Regions from separate parts of the Streptomyces sp. NPDC004732 genome, predicted to be linked through region 1. Evidence: riboswitches for the same ligand, from Rfam matches in the RefSeq annotation. Region 1 holds a riboswitch; each other region holds the start of a gene.
What was found. A riboswitch is a leader RNA that binds a small molecule or an ion and turns the genes downstream of it on or off. The one in region 1 is predicted to bind S-adenosylmethionine.
Positions count from the first base shown of each region.

Region 1 (3,265 bases):
CGGAGCGGGCCCTGCGGATGATCCAGCTCGGCTCACGGCTGCCCGCTCAGACGGCGGCGGTGTCGGTGTCCGGCACGCAACGCCCGTCCTCGGTGCGGTAGCTCCAGCGCGCACCGTCGGCCACCAGTTCCTTGACGGCACGCACGAAGCGCTCGACGTGCTCGTCGGGGGTGCCCGCGCCGAAGCTCACGCGGATCGCGTTCAGCGACTTCTCGCCGGGCGCGGCCTCGGGGGCGCCGCACTCGCCGGGCTCGTCGGGCTCGCTGCCGAGCAGAGTGCGCACCAGCGGGTGGGCGCAGAACAGGCCGTCACGTACGCCGATGCCGTACTCGGCGGAGAGCGCGGCGGCGAAGTGCGAGCTGTTCCAGCCGTCCACGACGAAGGAGATGACGCCCACGCGCGGCGCGTCGTCGCCGAAGAGCGAGAGGATCCGCACCTGCGGCACCTCGGCGAGGCCCGCACGGACCGTCCCGATCAGCTGCTGCTCGCGGGCGACGAGGTCGTCGAAGCCCGCCTCGGTGAGCGCCTTGCAGGCGGAGGCGATGGAGTAGACGCCGATGACGTTGGGCGAACCGGCCTCGTGCCGCGCGGCGGTGTCGTGCCACTCCACGTCCACGCCACCGTCGGTGCGCCGCGCCACCTTCCGCGAGGCACCGCCGCCCGCGAGGTAGGGCTCGGCGGCGCGCAGCCAGTCCGAGCGCCCCGCGAGGACGCCGGAGCCGAAGGGCGCGTACAGCTTGTGCCCGGAGAACGCGACCCAGTCGACGTCCAACTCGTCGATGGAGACGGGGTGGTGGGGCGCGAGCTGGGCGGCGTCCAGGACGATCCGGGCGCCGTGCGCGTGCGCGGCCGCGGCCAGCTCGCGGACCGGCCAGAGCTCACCGGTGACGTTCGAGGCGCCGGTCACGCAGACCAGGGCGGGCCCGTAGGGGTCGCGGTCGGCGAGGGCGCGCTCCAGGGTGTGCACGGCCTCGTCGGGGGTGCGCGGCGCGTTCAGGTAGGTCACCCGCGCGTCCCGCCACGGCAGCAGCGAGGCGTGGTGCTCGGTCTCGAAGACGAAGACCTGGCAGTCGGCGGGCAGCGCGGCGGCGAGCAGGTTCAGCGAGTCGGTGGTGGACCGGGTGAAGACGACCTGGTCGCCCTCGCGGCAGCCGAGGAACTCGGCGACGGTCTCGCGGGAGTTCTCGAAGAGGTCGGTCGACAGCTGCGACAGGTACCCGGCGCCGCGGTGCACGCTGCCGTAGTACGGGGCGTACGCGGCCACGTCGTCCCACACCCGCTGCAGGGCCGGGGCACTCGCCGCGTAGTCGAGCGCCGCGTAGGTCACCTCGCCGCCGGTGACGAGCGGGACGGTGACGTCCCTGCCGAGGACGGCGAGCGGGGCACAGACGGACGAGTCGGCGGCAACAGCGGAAACGGACATGGCGAACTCCCGTAAGAGGCAAGTGAGTTCACTGCGACGACGGCCGCGCCCGAGGCATGCGGCGGTGCAGTGATGAAGAGAAAAAAGGTGCGCGGAAAGGGGCCGGAGGCCCTAGCACATTCGCTTGCTCACGAGACTGCTCCCTTGAGGACCAGGACCCCAGGGCTGTGACATTCACCGATGTCCAGGGGTCCGCGCTTGCCATACGCCTCGCTGCGTACGGCCTGGTCTTCACCCGGGGCACCCCGCCACGGACGGAGGGTTGCCGGACAGCGGGCCGGGGCCGTAGTCGCTGTCACTCATGACCTGTGCAGCATCCTGCCACACGATCTTCGGCGCGCAAGGCGCAGTCCAGAATCCGGACTGCGCCGTGCGTCACATCGCCACGCCGGAGAGTGCCCTCTCAGCGGTTGCTTGCGGACACCCAGCGCTCCAGGGCCCGCTTCGCGGCCCCCGAGTCGATCGCCTGCGCCGCCTTCGCCATACCGGCGGCGATCTGGTCCACGAGCGGCTCGTCGGTGGGCGCGAGGGCGGCCAGCGCCGCCGCCGAGTTCAGCACCACCGCGTCCCGCACCGGACCGGTCTCCCCGTCGAGCAGCCGCAGCGCCACCTCCGCGTTGTACGAGGCATCGGCGCCCCGCAGCGCCTCGACGGGCACCAGGTCGATCCCGACGTCCCGCGGGTCGAAGGCCTCCTCGCGCACGGCGCCGTCCCGCACCGCCCAGATCCGCGAGGTGGACGTCGTCGTCAGCTCGTCAAGACCGTCGTCCCCGCGGAAGACCAGGGACGAGTGGCCCCGCTCGGCGAAGACTCCCGCCACGATCGGCGCCATCCGCGGGTCGGCGACCCCGACCGCCTGGGCGCGCACCTTGGCCGGGTTGGTGAGCGGGCCCAGGAGGTTGAAGACGGTGCGGATGCCCAGCTGGCTGCGGGCCGCGCCCGCGTGGCGCAGCGCGGGGTGGAACTTCACGGCGAAGCAGAAGGTGATGCCCGCCTCCTCCGCCACCTCGACCACCCGCTGCGGGGTGAGGTCCAGGTTGACGCCGAGCTTCTCCAGGACGTCGGAGGCGCCGGACGCGCTGGAGGCCGCGCGGTTGCCGTGCTTGACGACCTTCGCGCCCGCTCCCGCGACGACGATCGCGGACATCGTCGAGATGTTGACGGTCTTGGCGCCGTCGCCGCCCGTGCCCACGATGTCGACGCTCGGGCCCGGCACGTCGATGACGTTGGCGTGCGCGTACATGGCGCGCACCAGGCCGGAGATCTCCTCGACCGTCTCGCCCTTGGCCCGCAGGGCGACCACGAAGGCCGCGATCTGCGCGTCGGTGGCCTCGCCGCGCATGATGCGGTCCATGGCCCAGGCCGTGTCGTCGGCGCTCTGGTCGCGCCCGTCGAGCAGGCCGTTCAGTACGTCGGGCCAGGAACGGGCCGCCGCGGTGTCGCCTCCTGCGGGGATCACAGCGTTCATGGCCGCTCCTGGTGTTTTTTCGTCTGCGTATGTAGGAAACACCCCGACACGTCGGGGTGGGACCACCCTATCCAGCCTCCGGGACGGCAAAGAGCCCCGTCCATTGCATGGACGGGGCTCTTGCCGTGGCGACCTTGGGTCAGAGCTTCAAGTGATCAGTGATGGCCGTGGCCGCTGGTGATCTCCTTGTACTCGTCAGCCGTGGGCTTGGGGATCTGTCCTTCTTCCCCGAAGTAGCCCTTGGAGAGCTTCGCCCGGAGCTTCTGCGAACCGGACAGCTTGCGCTCGACACCGTTCTCGTCGACCGAAGGACCGAGCTCGAGCGGCTTGTACTGCTCGTGCGCGGTGAGCGTGTGCAGCTGCTCCTTGCTGAG
Region 1 covers NZ_JBEXJR010000022.1:39,533-42,797, reverse strand. The annotation lists gene ABZV77_RS40075 (glycerate kinase) at 1-101, shown strand, start outside; gene ABZV77_RS40070 (aminotransferase class V-fold PLP-dependent enzyme) at 47-1,423, opposite strand; SAM riboswitch class IV at 1,613-1,730, opposite strand; gene trpD (anthranilate phosphoribosyltransferase) at 1,827-2,891, opposite strand; gene ABZV77_RS40060 (cytochrome bc complex cytochrome b subunit) at 3,047-3,265, opposite strand, start outside.

Region 2 (3,265 bases), on a different contig from region 1:
CCGGGGCCGTGCCCGATCCGATCACGCCGCGCTCCGGGCAGACCACGAGAGCCTTGGTCCCGGACGTGCCCTGGTCGACGGCGAGCACAGGCCGTCGCGCCGGATCCGCCTCATAGGTGATCACCGCGGAAGCCTGCTACAGGGGCCAGGAGGGCGTCAAGGGACCGACCGCCTTACAGGGGACGGTCGTTGAGGATCTTCTGGAAGAGCCGGTGGTCGCGCCAGGCGCCGTTGATGTAGAGGAAGGACGGCGCGAGCCCGTACTCCTCGAAGCCGCACTTCGTGAGCACGCGCTGCGACGCGGTGTTGTGCAGGAGGGTGCCCGCCTCGACGCGGTGCAGGCCGAGTTGGGTGTCCGCGGCCTCGCAGACGTGCCGCGCGGCCGCCGAGGCGAGGCCGCGGCCCACGTGCTCCGCGTCGATCCAGTAGCCGAGGTTTCCGCTGCGGGCCGGGCCGAGCACGATGTTCGACACGGCCGCGTGGCCGACGATCTCGGCGCCGCTCACGAGCACCCAGTGCGCCGACCGGCCCGCGCGTCTGTCCGCCAGCTGCACCTGGACCCGCTCGACCTGCCCTTCCTTGGTGTAGAAGGCGGCGGGCCGATCCGGGTCCCAGGGGTCGAGGTGGTCGCGGTTGCGGCGGTAGGCACGGGCGAGCGCCGCCGCGTCGCCGAGCGCCACGGGCCGGATGAGGACGTCTTGCGCGAGGTCGACCGCTCCGCTGATCATGCGCCAATCGTACGAGCGGCCGACCCCGGAGCGTCAGCGTCCGCCCGCGACCCTCAGCACGGTGCCCGTCGCGTACGAGGCCTCGTCCGAGAGCAGCCAGGCGACGGCCGCCGCGATCTCCGAAGGCTGCCCCGCACGCCCCAGCGGAATGCCCGCCGCGAGCTTCGCGGGACGCTCGGGGTCGGCGTGGAACTCGGTCCAGATGACGCCCGGGGCGACGGCGTTGACGCGGATGCCGTCCCCGGCGACCTCCTTGGACAGGCCGACCGTCATTGTGTCGACGGCGCCCTTGGCGGCGGCGTAGTGGACGTACTCGCCGGGGGCGCCGAGGGTGGCTGCCGCGGAGGAGACGTTGACGATCGCGCCGCCGCCGTTGGCCTTCATGTCCCGCACCGCGCGCCGGGCGCAGAGCAGATATCCGAGTACGTTCACTTCGAGCGCCCGGCGCATGCCGTCGGCGTCGGCGTCGGCGAGGGGCCCGACGGGGCCGCCCACCCCGGCGTTGTTGACCAGGCCGGTGACCGGGCCGAGCTCGGCCGCGGTGTCGAAGAGGCGGTCGACGTCGGCCTCGTCGGCGGTGTCGACCTCGACGGTGACGCAGCGGCGCCCGGCCTTGCGGACCGCATCGGCGGCTTCCTCGGCGGCGGCCGCGTTCGAGCGGTAGCCGATGACGACGTCGTGGCCGTCCTCGGCGAGACGGGCGCTGACAGCGGCGCCGATACCGCGGCTGCCGCCGGTGACGACGGTGACGGGGTGGTGCTGCACGGGGGACCTCCGGCTCTGGGTGGCTGACTGTCGCGCCGCCCGGACGCGGGGATCGCCCGCGTCCGGATCACGCCGTCATCCTACGAACCGGTGATCTTCGTCAGCGGCGAGGGGGCTCGGCCACGCGTACGAGCGTCGTGCCCACGGTGGCGCGGCTCAGCCGCAGCCGGTTTCCCCGGGGCTGCCACTGGGCCGGTCCCTTGTGCTCCCGCAGGAGGCGGCGCAGCCGCTCCGGGTCGTGGGTCCACGCGGTGGCGGGGACGCCCCGGGTCGGACCGAGCACATGGAGGACGATCAGACCGTCGTCGCGGACGTCGTGCGAGGAGAGGAGCACGTCACAGGTGTCGAGCTCCTGGTCGTCGTGCTCGCGGGTGCCGTACGGGTGCGTCATGGTGCGCCTCCGGAGTCGTGGACCCCGGTGTCGCCGACCCCGGTGATCCGCCGTTCCCCGTGCACGTCGCACGGGGCGGGTCGTCACCCGGGGCACCCGCGACGGAGCGGGGTGCCGTCCAGCGAGCCGGGGCTTGACACTGGAACTCGTGACCCGCCCCGACCGTAACACGGGGCTACTGAGGCGTCGCCGGGATTACCGCGTCCTCCGGGGCGGCCGCCTCCGCGGGCAGGCTGTCCATGAACGAGCTGACCGAGAAGACCGCGTTGCCGGGGCCCGCGGGGCCGTAGCCGGGGGGCGAGGAGAGGCCGTTGGCCTCCATCGTGGCGCGGTAGGCCTCCAGGAGCCGCACGTGGTACTCCAGCGGCGCGCCTTGCGGGTTCGCCTTGCCGAGCGGGGTCGTGGGCTCCGGGCACCAGGTGGTGAAGCGGGGCGTGATGCCGCGCGACATGAAGTACTGCAGGCCCTCGACGGTGGAGTCGATCGCCTCGTCGACCGTCTTGAAGCCGAACGGCTCGGCCATCTCGACGCCCGCGACGAAGTTGGGGATCACATTGCGCGGCCCGAACACCTCGGCGGAGTCAAGGATGCGGCGGTGCCACTCGTCACGTCCGACGTAGCGCTCCTTGCCGGGGCAGTACCGCTCGAACAGGTACGGGTCCCACACCTCGTAGTTGGGGTGGTAGATCCGCACGCCGTAGTCGTGGAAGCGCTGGACGTCCTCCTTGGGCAGGGCCTGGGCGACGACCTTGCCGATCCAGCGGCCGGGGAAGCGCTCCTCGATGGCCTTCGCGTACTGGCCGTAGAAGTCGGCCTCGTCCTTGCCCTGGAGCTTCGAGGTGATGGCGCCGCCGGTGAGCGTGTACGCGGTGGAGGTCTTCGCGGTGTCGTACTTGTCGATGATCGCGAGGGCTTCGAGGACCTCGTCCATCGGCTTCACGCCCGTGTAGGGACGCCCCGCCGCCTTCTGCTGGCGCCAGTTGTGGTTGATGTCGCAGTACTGGCACTCCTCCTTGGCGCCGAAGTACTGGCAGACCCGGAAGACCGTCAGGTAGATGAGGTAGCCCCACTGGATGGTGGGCGCCACCTCCATCACGGACTTGCCGTTCTCCAGCGTGTGCCGGTAGTAGTCCGGCATCGGGGGCAGGCCGACGTCGGAGATCCGCGCCCCGTCCAGGTACAGACCGAGCACGCCGTTGTCGTCGGCGGCGACCCGGTAGGGCGAGGAAGGGTTCACCCGCACGGAGACGACGGTGCGGCGCAGCTCGTACGGGCCGCCGGTGAGGACGATCTCCTCCGGCGGGCGGCGCAGCGCGGCGGCGCCCAGTTCGGGGAGCGTGCCGTGGTCGAAGGAGAAGATGAAGTACGACTTCGGCTTGAC
Region 2 covers NZ_JBEXJR010000007.1:501,550-504,814, reverse strand. The annotation lists gene ABZV77_RS23330 (FGGY family carbohydrate kinase) at 1-124, opposite strand, end outside; gene ABZV77_RS23325 (GNAT family protein) at 174-728, opposite strand; gene ABZV77_RS23320 (SDR family oxidoreductase) at 762-1,493, opposite strand; gene ABZV77_RS23315 (hypothetical protein) at 1,594-1,884, opposite strand; SAM riboswitch class IV at 1,929-2,038, opposite strand; gene ABZV77_RS23310 (radical SAM protein) at 2,060-3,265, opposite strand, start outside.
Region 2: another riboswitch for S-adenosylmethionine. It lies ahead of ABZV77_RS23315 (hypothetical protein); the one in region 1 lies ahead of ABZV77_RS40070 (aminotransferase class V-fold PLP-dependent enzyme).

Region 3 (3,265 bases), on a different contig from region 1:
ATTCTGGGCACGCGCGATCGGTAATATGCGGAGAATTCACCGGAAGTCAGGGCAAGTCGGGCCAGGCAAATGCCGCATAAGGATCAAATGGGCAGCGCTCTTTGGCTACTTCTTGTCGGCTCCAGGCCGACTTCGTATATGCACTCGGCACTGACGGCGAAGCACGCTTCCCAACTGTACCGCGCTCAACCATGCAGAATTGCCCCCTCCGTTTCTCTCGCGGAGGGGGCAATTCAGATAACGCAGGGTGCTTGCGTAAAGATTCAGCCGCCGGCGACGGCGGGAATGATCGAGACGCCGGCGCCGTCCGGAGTGGCCGTCTCCAGGCCCTGCTCAAAACGGACGTCGTCGTCGTTCACGTACACGTTGACGAAGCGGCGCAGCTTGCCCTGGTCGTCCAGGACGCGGGCGGCGATGCCGGTGTGGTTCTTCTCCAGGTCGGCGATGACCTCCCCGAGGTTCGCCCCCTCGGCGGCGACCTCGGACTTGCCGTCGGTGTAGGTGCGGAGAATGGTGGGGATCCGGACGTTGACGCTCATGGTGTTCACCTCAGAGGTTCGGGGGAGACGGCGCCCCTGGAAGGGGCGCGGGGAACTGCGCGACCAGCCACAGCGGGCCCGCAGGGAAGCTACGACCTATCCGGCAAGACCCGCGGAGCGAAACGCGTCGAGGCTCGGCTTGATCGTCGCGGTCGCCTGAGACCTCTCGGCGACCGCGTCGAGGGTCTTCAGACCGTCCCCGGTGTTCAGCACCACGGTGGTGAGGTTCGGGTCGATGAGCCCGGCGTCGACCAGCTTCTTGGTCACGCCGACCGTCACGCCCCCGGCGGTCTCCGCGAAGATCCCCTCACTCCGAGCGAGCAGCTCGATCGCTTCGACCACCTGCTCGTCGTTCACGTCCTCCACCGCACCACCCGTGCGCCGCGCGATGTCCAGCACGTAAGGCCCGTCGGCCGGGTTGCCGATCGCCAGCGACTTCGCGATGGTGTTCGGCTTCTGCGGGCGGACCACGTCCTGGCCCGCCTTGAAGGCCGCCGACACCGGCGAGCAGCCCTCGGCCTGCGCGCCGAAGATCTTGTAGGGCTTGTCCTCGACGAGACCGAGGGCGATGAGCTCCTTGAGCCCCTTGTCGATCTTCGTGAGCTGCGAGCCGGAGGCGATCGGGATGACGAGCTGGTCGGGCAGCTGCCAGCCGAGCTGCTCGCAGATCTCGTACGCGAGGGTCTTGGAGCCCTCGCCGTAGTACGGCCGCAGGTTGACGTTGACGAAGCCCCAGCCCTCGCCCAGCGGGTCGCCGATGAGCTCGGAGCAGAAACGGTTCACGTCGTCGTAGTTGCCCTCGATGCCGACGAGCTCGCCGCCGTACACCGCGGCCATGACGACCTTGCCCTGCTCCAGGTCGTGCGGGATGAACACGCAGGAGCGGAAACCGGCGCGGGCCGCGGCGGCGCCGACGGCGCCCGCGAGGTTGCCGGTGGAGGAGCACGACAGGGTGGTGAAGCCGAAGGCGCGCGCCGCTTCGAGCGCCTGCGCGACGACGCGGTCCTTGAAGGAGTGCGTGGGGTTGCCGGAGTCGTCCTTGACGAACAGCTTGCCCTGTTCGATGCCGAGCGCCGCGGCGAGGTTGTCGGCCTTGACGAGCTTGGTCCAGCCCGGGTTCAGGTTGGGCTTGTCGGCCACGTCGGCGGGGACGGGCAGGAGGGGGGCGTAGCGCCAGATGTTGGCGGGGCCCGACTCGATCTGCTTGCGGAGGGCTTCCGGGTCGCCGAGCGGCAGGTCGTACGCGACTTCGAGGGGACCGAAACACTCGGCACAGGCGAAGATCGGACCGAGCGGGAACTTGGTGCCGCACTCACGGCAGGAGAGGCCGGAGGCGGGCCCGAGGTCTACGGAAGAGGTGGTGCTTTCGGTGGCGACAGTCTGCACAGCCATGGAGGCGAGGCCCTTTCTCCTCATCTTCCTCGCGACGCATCTCGCCACGAGACGGAATTGGCACCTTCCCGAGCCGGGAGCCTCGCGGCGCTTACTGCGCACACGGTGACGAATGCGTCTACCGACGCGTGGCGGCTGGGTGGTTGCCGGGGCTTCAACGGGCCGTATCCCTCTGCCCCTCTGGATGAGCGGTATTCGATTATGGGTTTCAGTTGTCGATCTCAACGCGGCGGCGACCCCGACATGCGATGGTCACCGGCGTTGTTCAAGACTGTAACCGAAGCCCCGGACCCTTGAGATAGTCGTCCGAACCGCGAGATGGATCACATATGGGAGGACCACGACCGTGCTGGAAGAGGTCGAGCACTGGCTGAGCAGGCGTTCCTGGTCCGTCGCCGACCGCCCGCGGGACCGACTGGCCGCCGCAAAACGTGCGGGCGGCGCGTCGGTGAGCGTCGTGCTGCCCGCGCTCGACGAGGAGGGGACGGTCGGCGAGATCGTCGCCGAGATCCGTCGTGAGCTGATGGAGAAGGTCCCGCTGGTCGACGAGCTCGTGGTGATCGACTCCGGCTCCGGCGACCGTACCGCCGAGGTCGCCGCGGCCGCGGGCGCCAAGGTCGTCCACCGTGACGCGATCCTGCCGCGCGTGCCCGCGGTCCCGGGCAAGGGCGAGGTGCTGTGGCGCTCGCTGCTGGTGACGGGCGGCGACATCGTGGCGTTCGTCGACGCGGACCTGCGGGACTTCTCGGCGGACTTCGTCTCCGGCATCGTGGGCCCGCTGCTCACCGACCCGGACGTGGCGTTCGTGAAGGCGATGTACGACCGTCCGCTGGCCGGGGCCGCCGGGCAGGGCGGCCGGGTCACCGAGCTGATGGCGCGGCCGCTGCTGAACATGCACTGGCCGCAGTTGGCCGGTTTCGTACAGCCGCTGGGCGGTGAGTACGCGGCCCGCAGGTCGCTCCTGGAGCGGCTGCCGTTCCCCGTCGGGTACGGCGTGGAGCTCGGCCTGCTCGTGGACGCGCTGCATACCGTGGGCCTGGACGCGCTGGCGCAGGTCGACGTGGGGGTGCGCAGGCACCGGCACCAGGACGGGCAGGCGCTCGGGCGGATGGCGGCGGCGATCTACCGGACGGCGCAGCTGCGGCTCGCGCGCGGGCATCTCGTACGTCCCGAGCTGACGCAGTTCGTCCGCGGCGAGCACGGGTTCGAGCCGAGGACCCATCCGGTGGACACGGAGGAGCGGCCACCCATGGCCGATATCGCCGAGTATGCGCACCGTCGCGTGGCGTAACCGCTGGTTATGATCCGTTTTGCCTACATTGCCCTTTTATGTG
Region 3 covers NZ_JBEXJR010000017.1:4,663-7,927, forward strand. The annotation lists gene ABZV77_RS36595 (MoaD/ThiS family protein) at 264-539, opposite strand; gene thrC (threonine synthase) at 636-1,931, opposite strand; SAM riboswitch class I at 1,949-2,122, opposite strand; gene ABZV77_RS36605 (glucosyl-3-phosphoglycerate synthase) at 2,278-3,222, shown strand.
Region 3: another riboswitch for S-adenosylmethionine. It lies ahead of thrC (threonine synthase); the one in region 1 lies ahead of ABZV77_RS40070 (aminotransferase class V-fold PLP-dependent enzyme).